4 regions of the Micromonospora sp. AMSO12t genome follow, and region 1 is predicted to be linked to each of the others. Evidence: riboswitches for the same ligand, from Rfam matches in the RefSeq annotation. Region 1 holds a riboswitch; each other region holds the start of a gene.

What was found. A riboswitch is a leader RNA that binds a small molecule or an ion and turns the genes downstream of it on or off. The one in region 1 is predicted to bind cyclic di-AMP.
Region 2: another riboswitch for cyclic di-AMP. It lies ahead of F6X68_RS31270 (hypothetical protein); the one in region 1 lies ahead of F6X68_RS24020 (hypothetical protein).
Region 3: another riboswitch for cyclic di-AMP. It lies ahead of F6X68_RS15795 (C39 family peptidase); the one in region 1 lies ahead of F6X68_RS24020 (hypothetical protein).
Region 4: another riboswitch for cyclic di-AMP. It lies ahead of F6X68_RS12025 (NlpC/P60 family protein); the one in region 1 lies ahead of F6X68_RS24020 (hypothetical protein).

Annotation. Positions count from the first base shown of each region.
Region 1 covers NZ_WAAS01000203.1:5,025-9,677, forward strand. Annotated here, with positions in the region: gene F6X68_RS24010 (AAA family ATPase) at 1-2,073, shown strand, start outside; gene F6X68_RS24015 (cation diffusion facilitator family transporter) at 2,150-3,067, shown strand; cyclic di-AMP (ydaO/yuaA leader) riboswitch at 3,221-3,352, shown strand; gene F6X68_RS24020 (hypothetical protein) at 3,366-4,451, shown strand; gene F6X68_RS24025 (SRPBCC family protein) at 4,528-4,653, opposite strand, start outside.
Region 2 covers NZ_WAAS01000405.1:102-3,848, reverse strand. Annotated here, with positions in the region: gene F6X68_RS31280 (MarR family winged helix-turn-helix transcriptional regulator) at 1-307, opposite strand, end outside; gene F6X68_RS31275 (carbonic anhydrase) at 518-1,270, shown strand; gene F6X68_RS31270 (hypothetical protein) at 1,398-2,414, opposite strand; cyclic di-AMP (ydaO/yuaA leader) riboswitch at 2,418-2,549, opposite strand; partial or broken gene F6X68_RS31265 (YibE/F family protein) at 2,716-3,747, opposite strand, start outside.
Region 3 covers NZ_WAAS01000091.1:16,330-20,982, forward strand. Annotated here, with positions in the region: gene F6X68_RS15790 (alpha/beta fold hydrolase) at 1-458, opposite strand, end outside; gene F6X68_RS15795 (C39 family peptidase) at 564-1,409, opposite strand; cyclic di-AMP (ydaO/yuaA leader) riboswitch at 1,638-1,778, opposite strand; gene F6X68_RS15800 (acyltransferase) at 2,097-3,344, opposite strand; gene F6X68_RS15805 (polysaccharide pyruvyl transferase family protein) at 3,653-4,653, shown strand, end outside.
Region 4 covers NZ_WAAS01000059.1:8,476-13,128, reverse strand. Annotated here, with positions in the region: gene F6X68_RS12035 (pyridoxamine 5'-phosphate oxidase family protein) at 1-457, opposite strand, end outside; gene dcd (dCTP deaminase) at 536-1,114, shown strand; gene F6X68_RS12025 (NlpC/P60 family protein) at 1,169-2,209, opposite strand; cyclic di-AMP (ydaO/yuaA leader) riboswitch at 2,222-2,355, opposite strand; gene F6X68_RS12020 (N-acetylmuramoyl-L-alanine amidase) at 2,594-4,618, shown strand.

The DNA of each region.
Region 1 (4,653 bases):
CGGCATCTCGACCGGGTGTACGCCCGACTGGCCGAGCTGCGCCGGTCGGCGGTCAGCGCCGAGAAGGAGGGCTACCGGCTCGCCCGGGTGGGCAACTTCGGGGCGCTGGTCGAACGGGACGCGATGGTGTTCCACGCCGCACGGCGGCGGCACATGCTGGACGCCGAGCACGAGGGCCTGGTCTTCGGCCGGCTGGACCTGCTGGACCGGCAGGTGCTGCACGTCGGGCGGCTCGGCATCCGCGACGACGACGCCTCCACCCTGGTGGTCGACTGGCGGGCCCCGGCCGCCGCCGCCTTCTACCAGGCCACCCCCGCGCAGCCGCTGGGCGTGGTGCGGCGACGCACGATCCAGTCCTCCGCCGAGCGGGTCACCCGGATCGAGGACGACCTGCTCGATCCGGTCGCCGCGCCCGCCGACATGGCGGTGGTCGGCGACGGCGCGCTGCTGGCCACGCTGTCGAAGGCCACCGGCAGGGGCATGCGGGACATCGTCGCCACCATCCAGCGGGAGCAGGACGAGGCCATCCGCTCCCCCGGCTCGGGCGTGACGATCGTGTCCGGCGGTCCGGGCACCGGGAAGACGGCCGTCGCCCTGCACCGGGCCGCGTACCTGCTCTATTCCGACCGCAGCCGGTTCGCCGGCGGCGGCATCCTGGTGGTGGGCCCGTCCTCGGTCTTCGTCGAGTACATCGCCTCGGTGCTGCCCTCGCTCGGCGAGGACACCGCCACCCTGCACTCGCTGGGCACACTCTTCGCGGGCCTGACCGCCACCCGCACCGATCCGCCGGCGGTGGCGGCGGTGAAGGGTTCGCTGCGGATGCGGCGGGTGCTGGAGCGGGCGGCCCGGGACGCGGTGCCGGGCGGCCCGACCGAGCTGCGCCTGCTCTACCGGGGCGAGCTGCTCCGGCTGGAGCGCCGCGAGCTGGACGGCATCCGGGACCGGGCGATGCCCCGGGGCGCCCGCCGCAACGAGGTGCGCCGGGCCGGCTTCGACGGGGTCTTCGCGGCGCTGTGGGCGCAGGCCCGCAGGTTGGGCGTGGGCCGGCTGCCCGAGCAACGCGCGTTCGAGGACGAGATCGCCGAGCGGCCGGAGTTCCGGGAGTTCCTGAAGGCGTGGTGGCCCCGGCTGCACCCCCGGCACGTGCTGGGCTGGCTGGCCCGTCCGGACCGGCTGCACCGCTACGCCGAGGGGATCCTCTCCCGCGCCGAGATCCGGCTGCTGACCGACGCGTACCGCAGCCTCGACGCCGCCGGGCTGACGATCGCCGACATCGCGCTGCTCGACGAGCTGGACGCGCTGCTCGGCAAGCCGATGAAGCCCGCCCGGGCGAAGCGGGACCCGTTCCAGCTGGCCGGCGGGGTCCGCGAGCTGAGCACCTTCGCCGACCGGCAGCGCGCCGCCCGCGAGGCGGCGCGGGAACGCCCGGACGACTACCGGGAGTACGCGCACGTGGTGGTCGACGAGTCGCAGGACGTCTCGCCGATGCAGTGGCGCATGATCGGCCGGCGGGGCCGGCTGGCCTCGTGGACGGTGGTGGGCGATCCGGCGCAGACGGCGTGGACGGGGGATCCCGAGGAGCTGAACCGGGCCCGGGACCAGGCGTTGGGCCGGCGCAAGCGGCACCACTTCACCCTCACCACGAACTACCGCAACTCGGCGGAGATCTTCGCGGTGGCGGCGGCCGAGATCCGCCGGCTGCACCCGGACCTGCCGCTGCCCCGGGCGGTGCGCTCCACCGGCGTCGACCCGGTCGCGCTGTCGGTGCCGCCGGCGGAGCTGGAGAGCGCCGTCGTGGCGGCGGCCGACGCGCTGCTCGCCGAGGTCGAGGGCACGGTCGGGGTGATCACGCCGGTGCCGCGCCGCGACGAGGTGGCCGGCTGGCTGGGCGGGCTCGGCACGCCGCGTTTGCAGGTGGTGACCAGCCTGGAGGCCAAGGGCATGGAGTACGACGGGGTCGTCCTCGTCGCTCCGGGCGAGATCCGGGCCGACCCGGGGTCGGGGGTGCGGACGCTCTACGTGGCGCTGTCCCGGGCCACCCAGCGGCTGACCACCGTCGACCCGATCGGCTGAGCCGCCGTTACTTGCATACATAGCGATGTGAGCATAGATTGAACGCGAATCCGGACGCCTGACGGAGGGTGGGCGCGTGGGCGCAGGTCATGACCACCATCACGGGTCGGTGGCGAATGCCGCGCACCGCCACCGGGGCCGACTCTGGGCGGCGTTCGGGCTGCTCGCCGGCCTCATGGTGGTGGAGGCGGTGGCGGCCTTCCGCACGGGGTCGCTGGCCCTGCTGAGCGACGCCGGGCACATGTTCACCGACGTGCTCGGCATCGGCATGGCGCTCGCGGCGATCGCCGCCACCCGGCGGGCGGGCGCCGACCCGCAGCGCACCTTCGGCCTCTACCGGCTGGAGGTGCTGGCCGCACTGGCCAACGCCATGCTGCTCTCCGGCGTCGCGGTCTACGTCGTGATCGAGGCGGTGCGCCGCTTCGGCGACCCGCCGGAGGTGCTGGCCGGCCCGATGCTGGTGGTCGCCGTGCTCGGCCTGCTCGCCAACATCGGCGCCTTCGCGCTGCTGCGCTCCGGGGCGAAGGAGAGCATCAACGTCCACGGCGCGTACCTGGAGGTGCTCGGCGACCTGCTGGGGTCACTCGGCGTGATCGGGGCCGCGCTGCTGATCGCCACCACCGGCTGGTGGTGGGCGGACCCGCTGGTGGCGGTCGCGATCGGGGTGTTCATCCTGCCGCGCACCTGGCGGCTCGGGCGGGCCGCGCTGCGCATCCTGGTGCAGGCCGCGCCGGAGCACCTCCAGGTGACCGCGGTGCACGACCGGCTGGCCGCCGTGCCCGGCGTCGCCGAGGTGCACGACCTGCACGTCTGGACGCTCACCTCCGGCATGGAGGTGGCCTCGGCGCACCTGACCATGGCACCCGGCGCGGAGGTCGGCGCGGTGCTGGGCGCCGCCCGGGCCGCGCTGCACGACGACTTCCACATCGAGCACGCCACGTTGCAGATCGAGCCCGGAGCGTCGCGCGGGGCCTGCGGGTCGGTTGAGTGGTAATGAGGACAACCTTAAATCTGGGAGAGTATTGTGCGCTTATGCCGGATTTGACTGCTAGTGGACGTACACCCTCCGTCACCTGCGCTGCATCAGTCACACCGGCACCGGTAGGCTCGGCTTCGGCCTCCGCCAGGCGGCACCCACCGGTGCCGGCGGTGGCCGCCGCCTAATCGCCCGGCGGGGCGAACCGGGGAACCATGTTCGTGGGGTGCATCCGCGTCAGCGGTAGGGATCTTCCGTCCCGAACCCGTCAGCTAACCCGGTCGGCGGCTGACGGAAGGACACGTGAATGCCAGTGATGGCACCTGTACGACGACCTGCCGCCCGGACGGCGGCCCTGATCGCCACGATGCTCGCCCTCGGCGCCGCGGTGGCCCCGGTCACCGCCGCCCCGGCGGCGGCCGCCACCCGGGCCGGCCTGCTCGCCGCGGCCCCCGGCCAGGACGAGGAGGGCGGCACCCCCGCCCTGCGGGCCCAGTTGGAGGCCGCCAGCAAGGGCTACCTCGACGCCAAGCGCGCCCTCGACACGTCGGCCAAGCGGCAACAGCAGCTCGCCGCGCAGCTCAAGACCACCGAGGTCGAGCTGGCCGCGCACACCGCCAAGGTCGGCGAGATCGCGGGGGCGGCCTACCGCACCGGCCGGCTCAGCGTGGCGTCCGCCCTGCTCAACAGCAGCTCGCCGGACGGCTTCATGGACCGCGCCGCCGCCCTCGACGCGGTGGCCGCCAAGGAGGACCGGGCCCTGCGCGAACTCCAGGAGACCCGAGACCAGGCCACCCGCACCAAGCTCGCCCTGGACGGCGAGATCCGGGAGCAGCGCAAGCAGGTCACCGTGATGGCCAAGCGCAAGGAGCAGGCCGAGCGGGCGTTGACGGTCGCCAACCGCGAGCAGCAGCAACAGCGGCAGCAGTCCACGGGGGCGGGCACCTCGCCGGGCGGCACCTCCAGCAAGACGGCGAAGGCGGCCCCGCGCAACTCCGACGGCTCCTGGCCGCGCGAGTCGTGCAGCGTCAACGACCCCACCCCCGCCAACGGCTGCATCACCCCGCGCACCCTGCACGCGCTCAACCAGGCCAAGGCGGCGGGCTTCACCCGCTACGTCTCCTGCTACCGCCCCGGCGGCTCGGGCGAACACCCGAAGGGCCGGGCCTGCGACTTCGCGGCCCAGAAGGGCGGCTTCGGCGGCGACGCCACCGGCGGCGACCGGACGTACGGCAACAACCTGTCGGCGTACTTCGTGCGCAACGCCGACCGGCTCGCCGTGCTCTACGTGATCTGGTACAGGCAGATCTGGCTGCCCAGCAGCGGATGGAAGTCGTACAGCGGGGCCAACGGCGACCCGTCCAGCGACCACACCAACCACGTGCACCTGTCGGTCTACTGACGCCCGCGCCCCGGTGCCCCGCCCGTCGCGGGTCACCGGGGGCGCGACGGCCACCACGGCCGGGACCGTCCGGCGGTCAGTCGGCCGGCGACCCGGGCGGGCTCGTGTCGAGGGCCGTGGCGAGGCGGGCGGCCAGCCCGAGGTGGGCGGCGCGGGTCTGGCGGAACGCGTAGCCGAAGAGCGGCGCGGGCGCGGCGAGGGT
Region 2 (3,747 bases), on a different contig from region 1:
CGTCGGCGAAGAGGGCGAGGAGGGCGCCGACCTGCCGGTCCGCTTCGGCGGGGTGTCGGAACCGCCCGGCGGGGTTGAGCGTGTACTCGTTGCGTCGGCCCACCCGGGTGCGGTTCAGGTAGCCGCCGGCCTCCAGGTCGGCGACGATCGCCTGCGCGGCCCGCTCGGTGACGCCCACCTCGTCGGCGACGTCGCGGAGCCGGGCGGTGGGGTTGCGGGCGATGGCGAGCAGCACGTGCCCGTGGTTGGTGAGGAAGGTCCAGTTGCGGGTGCTCCCGTTCTCCCCTGTCGTCGCCATGCCCGCCATCGTATGGCCCCTGCTTCGTGTTTTCCTGCGCGCCCTCGCGGCCGAGGGACGCGCGGAGGCCCGGCCGCCGTCGCATCGGGCCGCCGGACATATGAAATGCATATCACGCATCCCTTGACGTATCTTGCAGTGCGTGTGACGGTGGTGGCAGCCCGCGTCCAGCGTCGGCCCGGGTGACCAGGCCGTTCACGTGAGGTAGCGAGGTGTGGGATGAGTCGTCCCGGATCGCCAGGAACCCAACCGGGCCCGGAGCGGACGCTCCCGGCGCCGGCCACGGGCGGGACCCCGGCCGACGTCGGCACCGCGTTCGCCGTCCCCGCGAGTCCCGAGCAGGCGCTCGCCGAGCTGCACGCCGGTAACCGGCGGTTCGTGACCGGCGCCCCGCGCCACCCCAACCAGGACGCCGGGCACCGCGCCGCGGTCGCCGACGGGCAGCACCCCTTCGCGGTGATCGTCGGTTGCTCCGACTCCCGGCTCGCCGCCGAGATCATCTTCGACCGCGGCCTCGGTGACCTCTTCGTGGTCCGCACCGCCGGGCACACCATCGGTCCCGAGGTGCTGGGCAGCGTGGAGTACGCCGTCACGGTCCTGGGCACGCCGCTGGTGGTGGTGCTCGGGCACGACTCCTGCGGGGCCGTCCAGGCGGCGCGTACGGCGGCCGCCACCGGCACCCCGCCGGTCGGGCACCTGTGCGCCGTGGTGGACGCCGTGGTGCCCAGCCTGCGCCGGGCCGCCGCCGAGGGCGTGGACGACATCGACGGGATCGTCGACATCCACATCGCGCACACCGTCGAGGCGATGCTGGGCCGCTCCGCCGTCCTCGCCGCGGAGGTGGCTGCCGGCCGTTGCGGGGTGGTCGGCATGTCGTACCGGCTGACCGCCGGCGAGGTGCGGACGGTGGCCGAGGTGCCCGCCGCTGCGGCCGACGCGCCGGAGGCGGCGGCCAGCGCCGCGCTCGCCTGAACAACCACCCACCCACCGCCCGCCTGTCACCGCCCTGGCGGGCGGGTCCGTACGACGAAACAGGGCCGCCCCGCGTTCGGCGGGGCGGCCCTGTCCGCGCTCTCGGCTGTGCCGCGCGCGTGCGTGCCTACCAGAGGGACACGTGGACGTGGTCGGTGTGGTTCGACGGACCGCTGTAGGAGCTCCAGCCCGTCGCCGGGAACCAGATCTGTCTGTTCCAGATCACGTAGTAGACGCCGAGCCGGTCGGCGTTGCGGACCAGGAACGCGGTCAGGTTGTTGCCGTACATGTAGGTGTCGTCGTTGTGCCAGGGGGAGAAGCCGCTCTTCTGCAGCGACCAGTCGCAGGCCCGGCCCTTCGGGTGCTCGTAGGGCCCGCCGGGGCGGTAACAGCCGACGAACCGGTTGAAGCCGGCCCGCTTGACCTCCTTGTACATGTGCAGGGTGCGCGCGGTGATGCGGCCGGAGGTGGTGGGGTCGGCCTCGGTGGGTGACAGCGGCGTCCAGTCGCCGTCGGCCGCCCGCCCCGGCGCGATCTTCGCCACCGGCGAGGTGGCGACCACCTTGCCGCTGGTCAGCCCTCTGCCGCCGACCAGCGCGAGCGCCTTCTCCGCCTCCCGCTTGCCGCGCGCCATCTCGTTCGTCAGCTTCTGCTGTTCGCGGACCTCGGTGTCGAGCGCCAGCTTGGCCTGCTCGGCGCGGTCCTTGACCGCGTTCACCTCGGCGAGCTTCTTGGAGTTGACCAGGTTGAGCTCGTCGAGGGCGGCGGCGCGCTTGACGAACGAGTCGGGGCTGGCGGTGTCCAGCAGCATGGACACCGCGCCGATCCGCCCGGTGCGGTAGGACTGGGCGGCGATCTGGCTGACCTGGGGAGCCAGCGCGTTCAGTTCGGCCTGCGCCCGGGAGACCTCCAGGGCCAGTTCGAGCTGGCGCTTCTTCGACTTCGCCAGCTTCGCCTTGGCCTGCACGTAGGACCGGTTCCGGGCCTCGATGAGGTCGTCGAGCAGCTTGGGCTCGTCGTCCCCGTGCCCGGAGGGCTTGGGCGGGGTGGGCGCGGCCGCCGCCGGGAGAGGCCCGGCGAAGACCGCCAGAGCGGCGAGTACGGCCACCACGGGCGTCAGCCAGCGGCGTAGGGGTGCCGTCACAGTTTTCCCTTCCGTCGACCGCCGACCGGGTTAGCTGACGGGTTCGGGGCGGAAGTGGCCCCTACCGCTGTCGCGGATTCACCCCACGTACCTGGGTCCCCGGTTCGCCTCGCGGCGATTGGGCGGCGGCACCGCAGGCGCCGCTGCGCGCCTTCGGCGGTGACCGGCAGCGAGGTTACCCGAGAACGCTCCCGGGGATCTACGTCCCTAAGCCGACTAAATGCGTTATTTCGTAATGGCGGACGGTGACCAGTGACGCATTTATCAGGACGAACGTCCTGTTCGGTCACGCTGAGGAGCGTCACCATGCGGTGTCCGTACTTCTGTGCCCATCGGGCCATCCGGCGGGAGCGGCGGACGGCGTGTCCCCACGCGGCCCGCTGAGGGCCTCCAGCGCCTCGGACCGGTCGGTGGCCGGCCGGGGCGTCGGCGCGGGCGCGGTGGCGGCGCGGTCGGTCGCGTCCCCGCCGCGTCGGCCGGCCGTGGTCACCAGGGCCGCCAGCGCGGTGGTCAGCGGCACGGCGGCGATCAGGCCCAGGGTGGCGACCGCGCTGCGGACGATCTCCTGGGCGAGGAACTCGCTGGTGAGAAGTTGGGTCACCGCCCGCGAGTCGGCGGTCAGCAGGAGCAGCACCGGCAGCGAGGCGCCGGCGTACGCCAGCACGATGGTGTTCACCGTCGAGGCGATGTGCGCCCGGCCGACCCGGGTCGCCGCCCGGTAGAGCTGCGTCCGGGACAGCCCGGGGTTGGCGTGCGCCAGCTCGGTGACCGTGGCGGCCTGGGTCACCGTGACGTCGTCCAGCACGCCGAGGGAGCCGATGATGATCCCGGCCAGCAGCAGCCCGTGCAGGTCGACGTCGGCCTGGTACATCGACAGCGTGGTGGCGTCCTCGGAGCCGAACCCGGTCAGGTGGGTCGCGGCGGTGGCGATCGTGCCGAGGACACCGGTCAGCACCAGGCTGCCCAGCGTGCCGAGCACGGCGACCGAGGTCTGCGCCGTCACGCCGTGGGTCAGGTAGAGCACCACGAACATGATCAGAGCGGCGCCGACGACCGCGACCAGCAGGGGCGGGTTCCCGGCGCTGATGCCCGGCAGCACGAAGGTCAGCAGGATGGCGAAGCTCGCCGCCAGGCCGCCCAGCGCGGCCAGCCCACGCCACCGCCCGAAGGCGACGATGGCGGCCGCGAAGAGCGCCACCAGCCAGACCAGCGGCTTGCCGCGCTGGTGCTCGGCGATGTTGTAGGTGCTGGCCGTGGGGTCGGCGGGGTCGGTGAGCTCGACCAGGATGATCTCGTCGTCCACGGCGACGGTCGGCGCGCCGGGGCCCACGGG
Region 3 (4,653 bases), on a different contig from region 1:
AAGAGCCCGGTCAGGCCGGCCACCCGCAGGTAGCGGCGGGCCGCCTCGTCCCGGCTGGCGAACCAGGTCACCGGCCGGGCCGCCAGCTCACCCGCCTTGGCCAGCTCCGCCGGCGACCAGACGGCCTTGATGCCGAGCCCGACGACGGCGTCGACGGGCAGCCCGGCGCCCCGGGCGGCCAGCGCCAGCCCGACCACCCCGCCGAGGGAGTGCCCCAGCACGACGAGCCGGTCCCCCGCCGCGAGCCCCGCGCCGATCCGCGCGGCCAGCCCCGGGAAGGAGTACTCCGGCAACGGCGGCGACCAGCCGTGGCCGGCGAGGTCGGGCGCCAGCCACCGCCCCGCCCACCGACGCTCCAGCAGCGGCGCCCAGGGCAGCCACACGTCGCCGGTCGCGCCCATGCCGTGCAGCAGCAGAAGCACCCTCCGGCCGTCCCGCTCACCCGACTCATCGACCATGGGCGCAGTGTGCCACCCGTCGGACGCCGCGGGCGAGGGCCGTGACCCGGACACGACATCGGGCGCCGACCCCCCGGGTGGGGAGCCGACGCCCGACGGCGTCGCTCAGGCGGAGTAGCCGCGGGTGGCGGCCCAGTTCGCCAGGGCGATGGTGCTGATCCAGTACGACGCGGTCGCCGGGTTCGCCGAGTCGGCGATCTTCACCAGCCGCCCCTCGTCCTGGTAGCCGACCACCGCGATGTAGTGGCCGCCGGGGAAGGAGTGCCAGCCGCCGTCGGTGTCCGTGGCGCTGCCGGCGACGTTGACCACGACGCCCCGCCCGTCGGTGATGGCCGCGACGACGTCGGCCTGGAGCCGGTCCATCTGGGCCGGGGTGGCGGCGCCACCGGGGATCATCCGGGTCCGGTACGGGTCGCCCTTCACCGTCGCGTTCAGCACCCGGGTGGTGTCCTGGGCCGAGTCGGTGCCCATCTGGTCGGTGCCCAACTGGGCACCGAGGGCGTCCTGGCTGCGCGCGATGCCGGCGGCGCTGAGGGCGTGCCGGACGGCCGCCGGACCACAGTTGTAGAAGGTGGTCTGGGCCTGGTAGTCGTAGTCCAGGCTCTTGGCGGCCGGAGGCTTCGGCGGCTCCGGCTTGCGGGTCAGGTCCGGGTCCGGGGCGGCGCTGGACGCGCTGGCCGACGGGGCGGCGCTGGACGCGGCCGGGGCGGCGCTGGACGGGGCGGGCGCGACCCGGGCCTGGCTGCGCGAGGCCGACGCGTCGTCCCGCAGTTCGGTCGCGGCCACCGGGGCCTGCGCGGCGGCGGGGGCCTCGTCGGTTCCGGCCAGCAGCGCGACCGTGCCCGACGCCAGCACGAGCGCCGCGGCGGACGCGGCGGCCAGCTGGTACGGACGCTCGGACGTGAGGCGACGCAGCTGTCGCTTGAGGTGGTGCTTCACGGTTTCCTCCACGGGCTCGGGGTGAGCGGCCGTCGGTCCGCGCCGAGGGCAGGGCGGACCGACCGCGCGGACGGGCGTCCGGGCGGGTGGTGGGCCACTCAGGGGATGCGCCCGGGACGCCGGGCGACGGACGGTGACCGGTGGGTCAGCTCATGACCTGCGGGCGGACGAGCGCGGTCACCGCGGCGCCGTGGAGACGGCGGCACAACCGAGGGGTGTACGGGTGTGGCATGACGATGGAACTCCTTCCGACACCGCCGACCGGGTTAGCTGACGGATTCGGGCGGGAAGAACGCCCTACCACGGGCCCACGGCCCACGGATTCACCCCAACGAGCACTGGGTCCCCGGTTCGTCGTTCACGATTAGGCGGGTCGGCGCGGCGTCGCCTCTGGCGATCGGGTACCGCACCGGACGCGCCGACATTACTGGCCGGTCCGCGCCCTGCCAACCCCGTCCCACCTGCCTAAACCTTGATCGGCAGACAATTTTTGCGGGCACTTCGCCACTGACGCGACTCAATGGGACGACCGTTTCTGCGCGCACCTCCGGGCGACAACGGGACAAGTGGCGGACATCGGCGCCGAAACCCCGGCAGGAATCGACCGGGCCGCGCCCGATGACCGGTTCGCCGACGTGGTGACCGGCGTCACCGAAACGGCCGGGATTTCGTCGGCGGACACTCCGGTCGCCGGGGCGCTCAGCGCGAGTCGGCGTACGTCGGCCGGTGGCCGTCCTGCGGGTCGGCGGCCCGGGGGCGCGGCACGGCGTTGCCCCGGTCTCCCGGCGCCGCCCCGGGGCCGCCGGGGTCCTGCCCGGCGCCGTCCCCGCCCCGCGGCGCCCGGGCCGACCTGCGCGGGGTGAGCAGCCGCATCATCGGCGTCTCGACGAGACGGTGCAACAGGCCGGCCAGGGCCAGGTTGACCAGCAGGAAGCCGAGCACCACCGCCAGCCCCGACCAGCCGGTGAAGCCGACACCCCAGTCGCCGGTGAGCCGCAGGACGGTGATCATCACGAGGACGTGCACCAGATAGAAGGCGAAGGAGACCTCGCCCAGCCAGATCATCGGCCGGGACCGCCACGGCGAGCGCCGCCCGCGCACGTCCGCGTCCGCCGCCGCGGCGATGACCAGGATGTACGCGACCGAGAGCAGCGCCGCCCACAGTTCGGCGCGGACCCACTGCGCGGCGACCACCCAGGTCGCCACGAAGAGCAGGCTGGCCAGCGGCAGGCCCGGCCCGCGCCACCGGCCACGCCGCATCAGCTCGGCGGCGGCGACGCCCATCCAGAACTCCAGCGACCGCACCGGCGGGAAGATCTGGGTGAACCACCAGCGGCTCTCCTCGGGCACCAGCGCCTGGGCCGGCCAGAGCGCCAGGATGAGCAGCGGCACCGCGACCACGACGGCCCACAGGGCCCACGGTCGGGCCCGGCGGATCAGCGGCAGCGCCAACGGCAGGCAGAGGTAGAAGAAGAACTCGCAGGACAGCGACCAGCTGACCGTGTTGATGCTGTAGAAGTGGCCCGGCCGCGGGTCCCACGCCTGGAGGAGGAACAGGTTCTCCACCGCGACGAACCGGTCCACGGGGTCGGCGAACCAGGCCGCGACCGCCAGGGCCGCCACCCACAGCACCACGTGGCTCGGCCAGATCTTGGCCACCCGGCGCCGCCAGAACGCCCGACGGGTGTCGGTGGGTCGGGCCGACCAGACCAGCACGAAGCCGCTGAGGATGAAGAAGAACTGCACGCCCGACAGCCCGAGTGCGAAGGCCCAGTCCACGACGGCCTTCTGGCCGGGCTCGGCGATGATGCCCATCGTCGCGACGTGGAACCCGAAGACGAGCAGGGCGGCGACCCAGCGCAGCCCGGTCAGCGACGGCAGGCGGCTGGCCGGGGACGCGGGCCGGGCGGCGGGCGCGACGGTCGCGACGGTCGCGGCGTCGTTCATGCCGGCATCCCGACGATCCGCAGGGTCACCAGCACGTACGTCTCCTCCTCGACCCCGTCCTCAGGCGCCCCGAGGGGCCCGTGGCGGTCCGCCGGTCGGCGCCGCCCCGCCGGGCACCCTACCCGCCGGGCCTGAGGCTCTGTTCCGTCCCGTCCGCGAGTGCCCGTTCTGTCCCGTGGGGGAGTCCCGTTCCTCCCGTCCCTCCGTGACCGTTGCGTCCCCATCCGTGACGGCGGTGGCGGGCATCCGGGTTCCGGCCGATCGGGTGGCTAGTATTCCCAGACCCGGAGGTGACGAGAGGCGGGCGAATGCACAAGCGAATCCTGATGCGGGCGAAGAAGGGCCCGTTCGACGTCTACTCGCCGGAGGAGACGCACGAGCGGAACTGGATCGGCGACAACAACGGCAACCTCGTCTTCAGCCACGCCGCCCACAAGCTCCTGCGCACCGCCACCGCCGAGATCACCTCGACCGAGTTCAGGATCGACCCGCGCGACGCCGACATGATCAACGAGCGGTACGACGTCTACGTCGTACCGCTCGCCAACGCCTTCCGCCGCAGCTACGCCCACCGCGTCGAGGCCATGACGAAGCTCATCGAGCAGCTGAAGATCCCGGTGGTGGTGCTCGGGGTGGGCGTACAGACCGACATCAACGGCGACCGGGAGTACCTCCGCCCGATCGACGACGTCGTGACCCGGTTCGTACGGGCGGTCCTCGACCGCTCGCACAGCATCGGCGTACGCGGCGAGATCACCCGTGACTACCTGCGCACCCTGGGCTTCTCGGCCGTCGACGTGATCGGCTGCCCGTCGATGTTCCTGCACGGCGACAGCCTGCGGGTGGAGAAGAGGAAGGCGTCCCTGTCGCCCGACGACAGGCTCGCGCTCACCGTCTCCCCGTACGTCACGTCGATGGCGGAGATCATCGCCCGGCACCACGAGCGGTACCCGAACCTGCGCTACCTGCCGCAGGACCTCAAGACGCTCGGCACGCTCCTCTACGGCGACGCCCCCGGGGACCGGGGCAGGACCAGCAAGATCCCGATCCACACCTCGCACCCGCTGTTCACCGAGGACAAGGTGCGGATGTTCGTCGACCCCTGGACCTGGATGGACTACCTCTCCGGGTTCGAGTTCGCGTTCGGCACCCGCATCCACGGCACCATCACCGCGCTGATCGCCGGCACGCCCGGCTACCTCTTCGCGCACGACTCGCGCACCCTGGAACTCGCCCGGTACTTCGAGATCCCGCACCGGGTCATGAAGGACGTGCCGGTCGACGTCGACGCCGCCCAGCTCTACGCGGA
Region 4 (4,653 bases), on a different contig from region 1:
ACACCTGGACGGCGGGTCGGCCGTGCCACTCGCTGGCGCCGCCCGCGACGCCGGACTCGCGGCGGGCCAGCATCGCCACGTCGACGGTGAACTCGAAGACCCGCCAGTCGACCTGCGGCGCGGCCCGGTGGCTGCGGGCCAGCCGGGCGACCCGCGCCGGGTCGGTCACCGGCCGGGCGTGGCCGGCGACGTAGGCTTCGTCGTCGCTCTCCTCGGGCGGGAACGAATGCAGCGCGTAGCGGCCGTCGCGCTCCAGGTCGCGCCGCTTGGGCGAGTCGACGACGAAGCAGAAGAGCCCCTCGTCGGTGATCACCGGGGACACCGGGTGCACCCGGGGACCGCCGTCGGCGCGGACGGTGGCCAGGTAGCCGAAGCCCGGCCCGTACTGCTGCATGAGGAGGCGGATCCCGTCGGCGAGGCGGGGCTCGTCGGCGGCGAATTCGGACCAGGAAGCCATGCCGGCATTCTATCGAACAATTGTACGAAGATGCACTCCGACACGCAGGTCACGCGTGTCGGTCGCTAAGGTGTGCGGATGCTGCTCTCCGACCGCGACCTGGCCTCCGAGATCGAGGCGGGAACGCTCGCGCTGGAGCCGTTCGAGCCCGCGCTGGTGCAACCGTCCAGCATCGACGTACGCCTGGACAAGCTCTTCCGGGTCTTCAACAACCACCTCTACACCCACATCGACCCCGCGCAGCAGCAGGACGACCTCACGTCGATGGTCGAGGTGCCCGAGGGCGAGCCGTACGTGCTGCATCCGGGCGAGTTCGTGCTCGCCTCGACGCTGGAGGTGATCACGCTCGGCGACCAGCTCGCCGGCCGCCTGGAGGGGAAGAGCTCACTGGGCCGGCTGGGCCTGCTCACCCACTCCACGGCGGGCTTCATCGACCCGGGCTTCTCCGGTCACGTGACCCTCGAACTGTCCAACGTCGCGAACCTGCCGATCACCCTCTGGCCGGGCATGAAGATCGGTCAGCTCTGCATCTTCCGGCTCTCGTCGCCGGCGCAGCACCCGTACGGCTCGGCCGTCTACGGCTCGCGCTACCAGGGGCAGCGTGGCCCGACCCCGAGCCGCTCCTGGCAGCACTGGCGCACCTGGCCCACCCGCTGACCCGACCTGCGAGCGCGCGGAGGGCCCCCGCCGGGCAGGGACCCTCCGCGCGCCTCAGCCGGGTCGGCCGTAGCTGTGGATCGGGCCGTCGTCGACCTTCTTCATCTTGATCGGCACCCCGGCGCGGGAGGCGTGCACCACCCAGCCCCCGCCGACGTACATGCCGACGTGGTGCAGGTCGCTGTAGTAGAAGACGAGGTCGCCCGGGCGCAGCTCGCCCCGGCTCACGGACGCCGTGGCCCGGCGCTGCTGCGCGGCGTTGTGCGGCAGCGACACCCCCGCCTTCGCCCAGGCGGCGAGCATCAGGCCGGAGCAGTCGTACGAGTTCGGCCCCTCGGCGCCCCAGACGTAGGGCTTGCCGATCTGTGCGCAGGCGAACTTCACGGCGGTGCCCGCCGGGCCGCCGGGATAGCCGGCCGGGCAGGGGGCGGGACGCAGCGGCCCGCCGCCGCCGTTGCCGTAGACCCGCAGCCGTAGCTTCTGCAACCGGTCGATCTCGGCGTTGATCTGCTTCTTCTTCGCCGCGAGCTGGGCCTCGGTGCGGCTGAGCTGGACGACCATCTCGTCCAGCGGCGCCTTCTTGGCGGCCAGCCGGTCGCGCAGCTCGGCGACCTGCCGCACGTCCTGCTGCTGGTGCTGGGCGAACTGGTCGAGCAGTTCGAGCTGCCCGATCATCTCGCTCGGTGAGCGGCTGCCCAGCAGGGCGTTGACGGCGGAGACGTTCTCGCCCTTGTAGGCGCGGGCTGCCAGCGCGCCGACCTTCTCCATCGCCTGGTCGACCTGCTTCTCCAGCGGCCCGATCTGCGCGGCGAGCGCGTCGGCCTGCTTCCGCCTGGCGGCCAGGTCCTGGCGGGTGGCGTTGTGCCGTTCGATGATCGGTTCGAGCTTGTTCCAGTCCTCGTCGATCTGCCGCTCGATCTCGGCGACCGTCGGTTCGGCGTGGGCCGCCGTGGCGCCGCCGGTCAGGACGACGGCGAACGCGGCCAGGGCGGCGAGGGCGGTGGTGCAGCGGTACCAGCGTGGGCGCGGCGCAGCCGTCACCGGGTCGGCGAGGGCCGACCGGGCCGACGGTGGCCGCGGGGCATGGTGTGCCACCGGGCTTCGTACTCCTTCTTCCGTACCGCCTACCGGGTTAGCTGACGGGTTCGGGCGGGAAGGGGCGCCCTACCGCAGGACTGCGGATTCACCCCGGGGAACCTGGGTCCCCGGCTCGCTCGGGAGCGACTCGGCGGTGTCGGACCGTCACCGCCCTGGTTGGACGGAATGTCACCGGCCGACGAATGACCAGAGTAGAGACGACCGTTATCGATCCGCAACCCTACGGGCAGTGACACTCCGTACCCACCCGGATCGGGCGGATCCGCAACCCGGGCGACGAAGATTTTCTTCCTTCTGAAGTGTCTGACGGAAAGGTATTGACCAGAGGCGGCGGACGGGGCGAAGGTGACCCCACCTTTGCCCGTCCGAACTGGGGGTCTGATGCACCTGTCAGCGACATCGAGGAGCAGACGCGTCCTGCTGGCCGCCGCCGTGGCCGCCGCCATGGCGGCGACGCCGCTCACCGCCGCCGGATCCGCCGCCGCGGCAGCGCCGGTGAACGACCGGCAGCAGCAGTACGCCGCCGCGGCCGCCGAGTACGGCGTACCGGAAAGCGTCCTGCTCGGGGTCTCCTACCTGCAGTCCCGCTGGGACACCAACGCCGGCACGCCGAGCACCAGCGGCGGCTACGGACCGATGCACCTCACCGACGCCGAGCACGTCACCGCCCTCGCCGGCGGCACGCACCACGACGAGGGCACCGAGGACCCGCGCGGCGACGACTCCCGCCCGTCCCTGGCCGAGGCGGGCGAGCCGCCGGCCGCCACGCCGCCCGCCGAGGCCGCGCTGCGGACCGTCGACGCCGCCGCCGAGTTGACCGGCGCCAGCGAGGAGTCGCTGCGGACGGACGTCACGGCGAACATCCGGGGCGGCGCGGCGCTGCTGGCCGCGTACCAGAAGGAGATCGGCGCCCCGGTCGGCGCCGGCACCGACCCGGCGGCCTGGTACGGCGCGGTGGCCCGGTACTCCGGCGCGGACAGCGCCGACGCCGCGGCGGCCTTCGCCAACGAGGTGTACGCCACCATCGCCACGGGCGACAGCCGGGTGACCGACGACGGGCAGCGGGTCACGCTGGCCGGCCGGGCGGTCCAGCCGGACCGCTCCTGGCTGGACCGGCTGCGCCTGCGCAAGCTCGCCCGGCCGGACGGGCTGGAGTGCCCGAGCGACATCTCCTGCGAGTGGATCCCGGCGCCGTACGAGAACTACGGCCCCACCCTGGGCGACTACGGCAACCACGACCTGGGCAACCGTCCCACCCAGCAGAAGATCGAGTACATCGTCATCCACGACACCGAGGGCTACTTCGGCCCCAGCGTCAACCTGGTCAAGGACCCGAAGTGGGTGGGTTGGCACTACACCCTGCGCTCGGTGGACGGGCACATCGCCCAGCACATCAAGACCAAGAACGTCGGCTGGCACGCCGGCAACTGGTACGTGAACGCCAAGTCCATCGGCCTCGAACACGAGGGCTTCGCCGGGCACGGCACCTGGTACACCGAGGCGATGTACCGCACCTCCGCCAAGCTGGTCCGCCACCTGGCGCGGGCGTACAACATCCCGCTGGACCGCAACCACATCATCGGGCACGACAACGTCCCCGGCACCGTCGCCGCGAACGTGCGCGGCATGCACTGGGACCCGGGACCGTACTGGGACTGGTCGCACTACTTCGACCTGCTGAAGGCGCCGTTCAAGTCGACCGGCACGCACCGGACCGGGCTGGTCACCATCGACCCGGACTTCGCCACCAACCAGCCGCCGTTCACCGGCTGCAACCGGCAGCCTCCGGGCGTGCCGAACCCGCCCCCGGCGACGGCCCCCTGCCCGCTGCGCGGCTCCTCCGCGCTGTTCCTGCACAACGCCCCGAGCCACGACGCGCCGCTGGTCAACGACATCGCGCTGCGGCCCGACGGCACCCCGAACACCACGTACGTCTCCGACCACGGCGCCCGCGTCTCGGCCGGCCAGACGTACGCGCTTGCCGAGGTGCAGGGCGACTGGACCGCGATCTGGTACCTCGGCCAGAAGGGGTGGTTCCACAACCCGGCCGCCAAGCCGACGGCGAAGTGGACCGTCGGGTTCGTGGTGACCCCGAAGGCCGGTAAGGCCACCATCCCGGTGTACGGCCGGGCCTACCCGGAGCAGGCCGCGTACCCGGAGGGCGTGCCGTACCAGGCGATCTCGCCGCTGCAGTACACGCTCTCGGCCGGCCAGCGGTACGCCGTCGGCAACCTGCTCCCCGGCGAGTACTACCGGGCCACCACGTTCGACGGCTCCGCTCCCCACGACCAGACGGTCGTCCGGGGCGACAACAGGTACGTGCAGGTCCAGTTCGGTCACCGGATCATGTACGTCAACCTGGACGATGTGAACCTGGTGCCGTCCCCGCTGGGCGCGCCCCGCTGATCCCACCGCACGACGAGGGCCCCCGGTCGATCCGA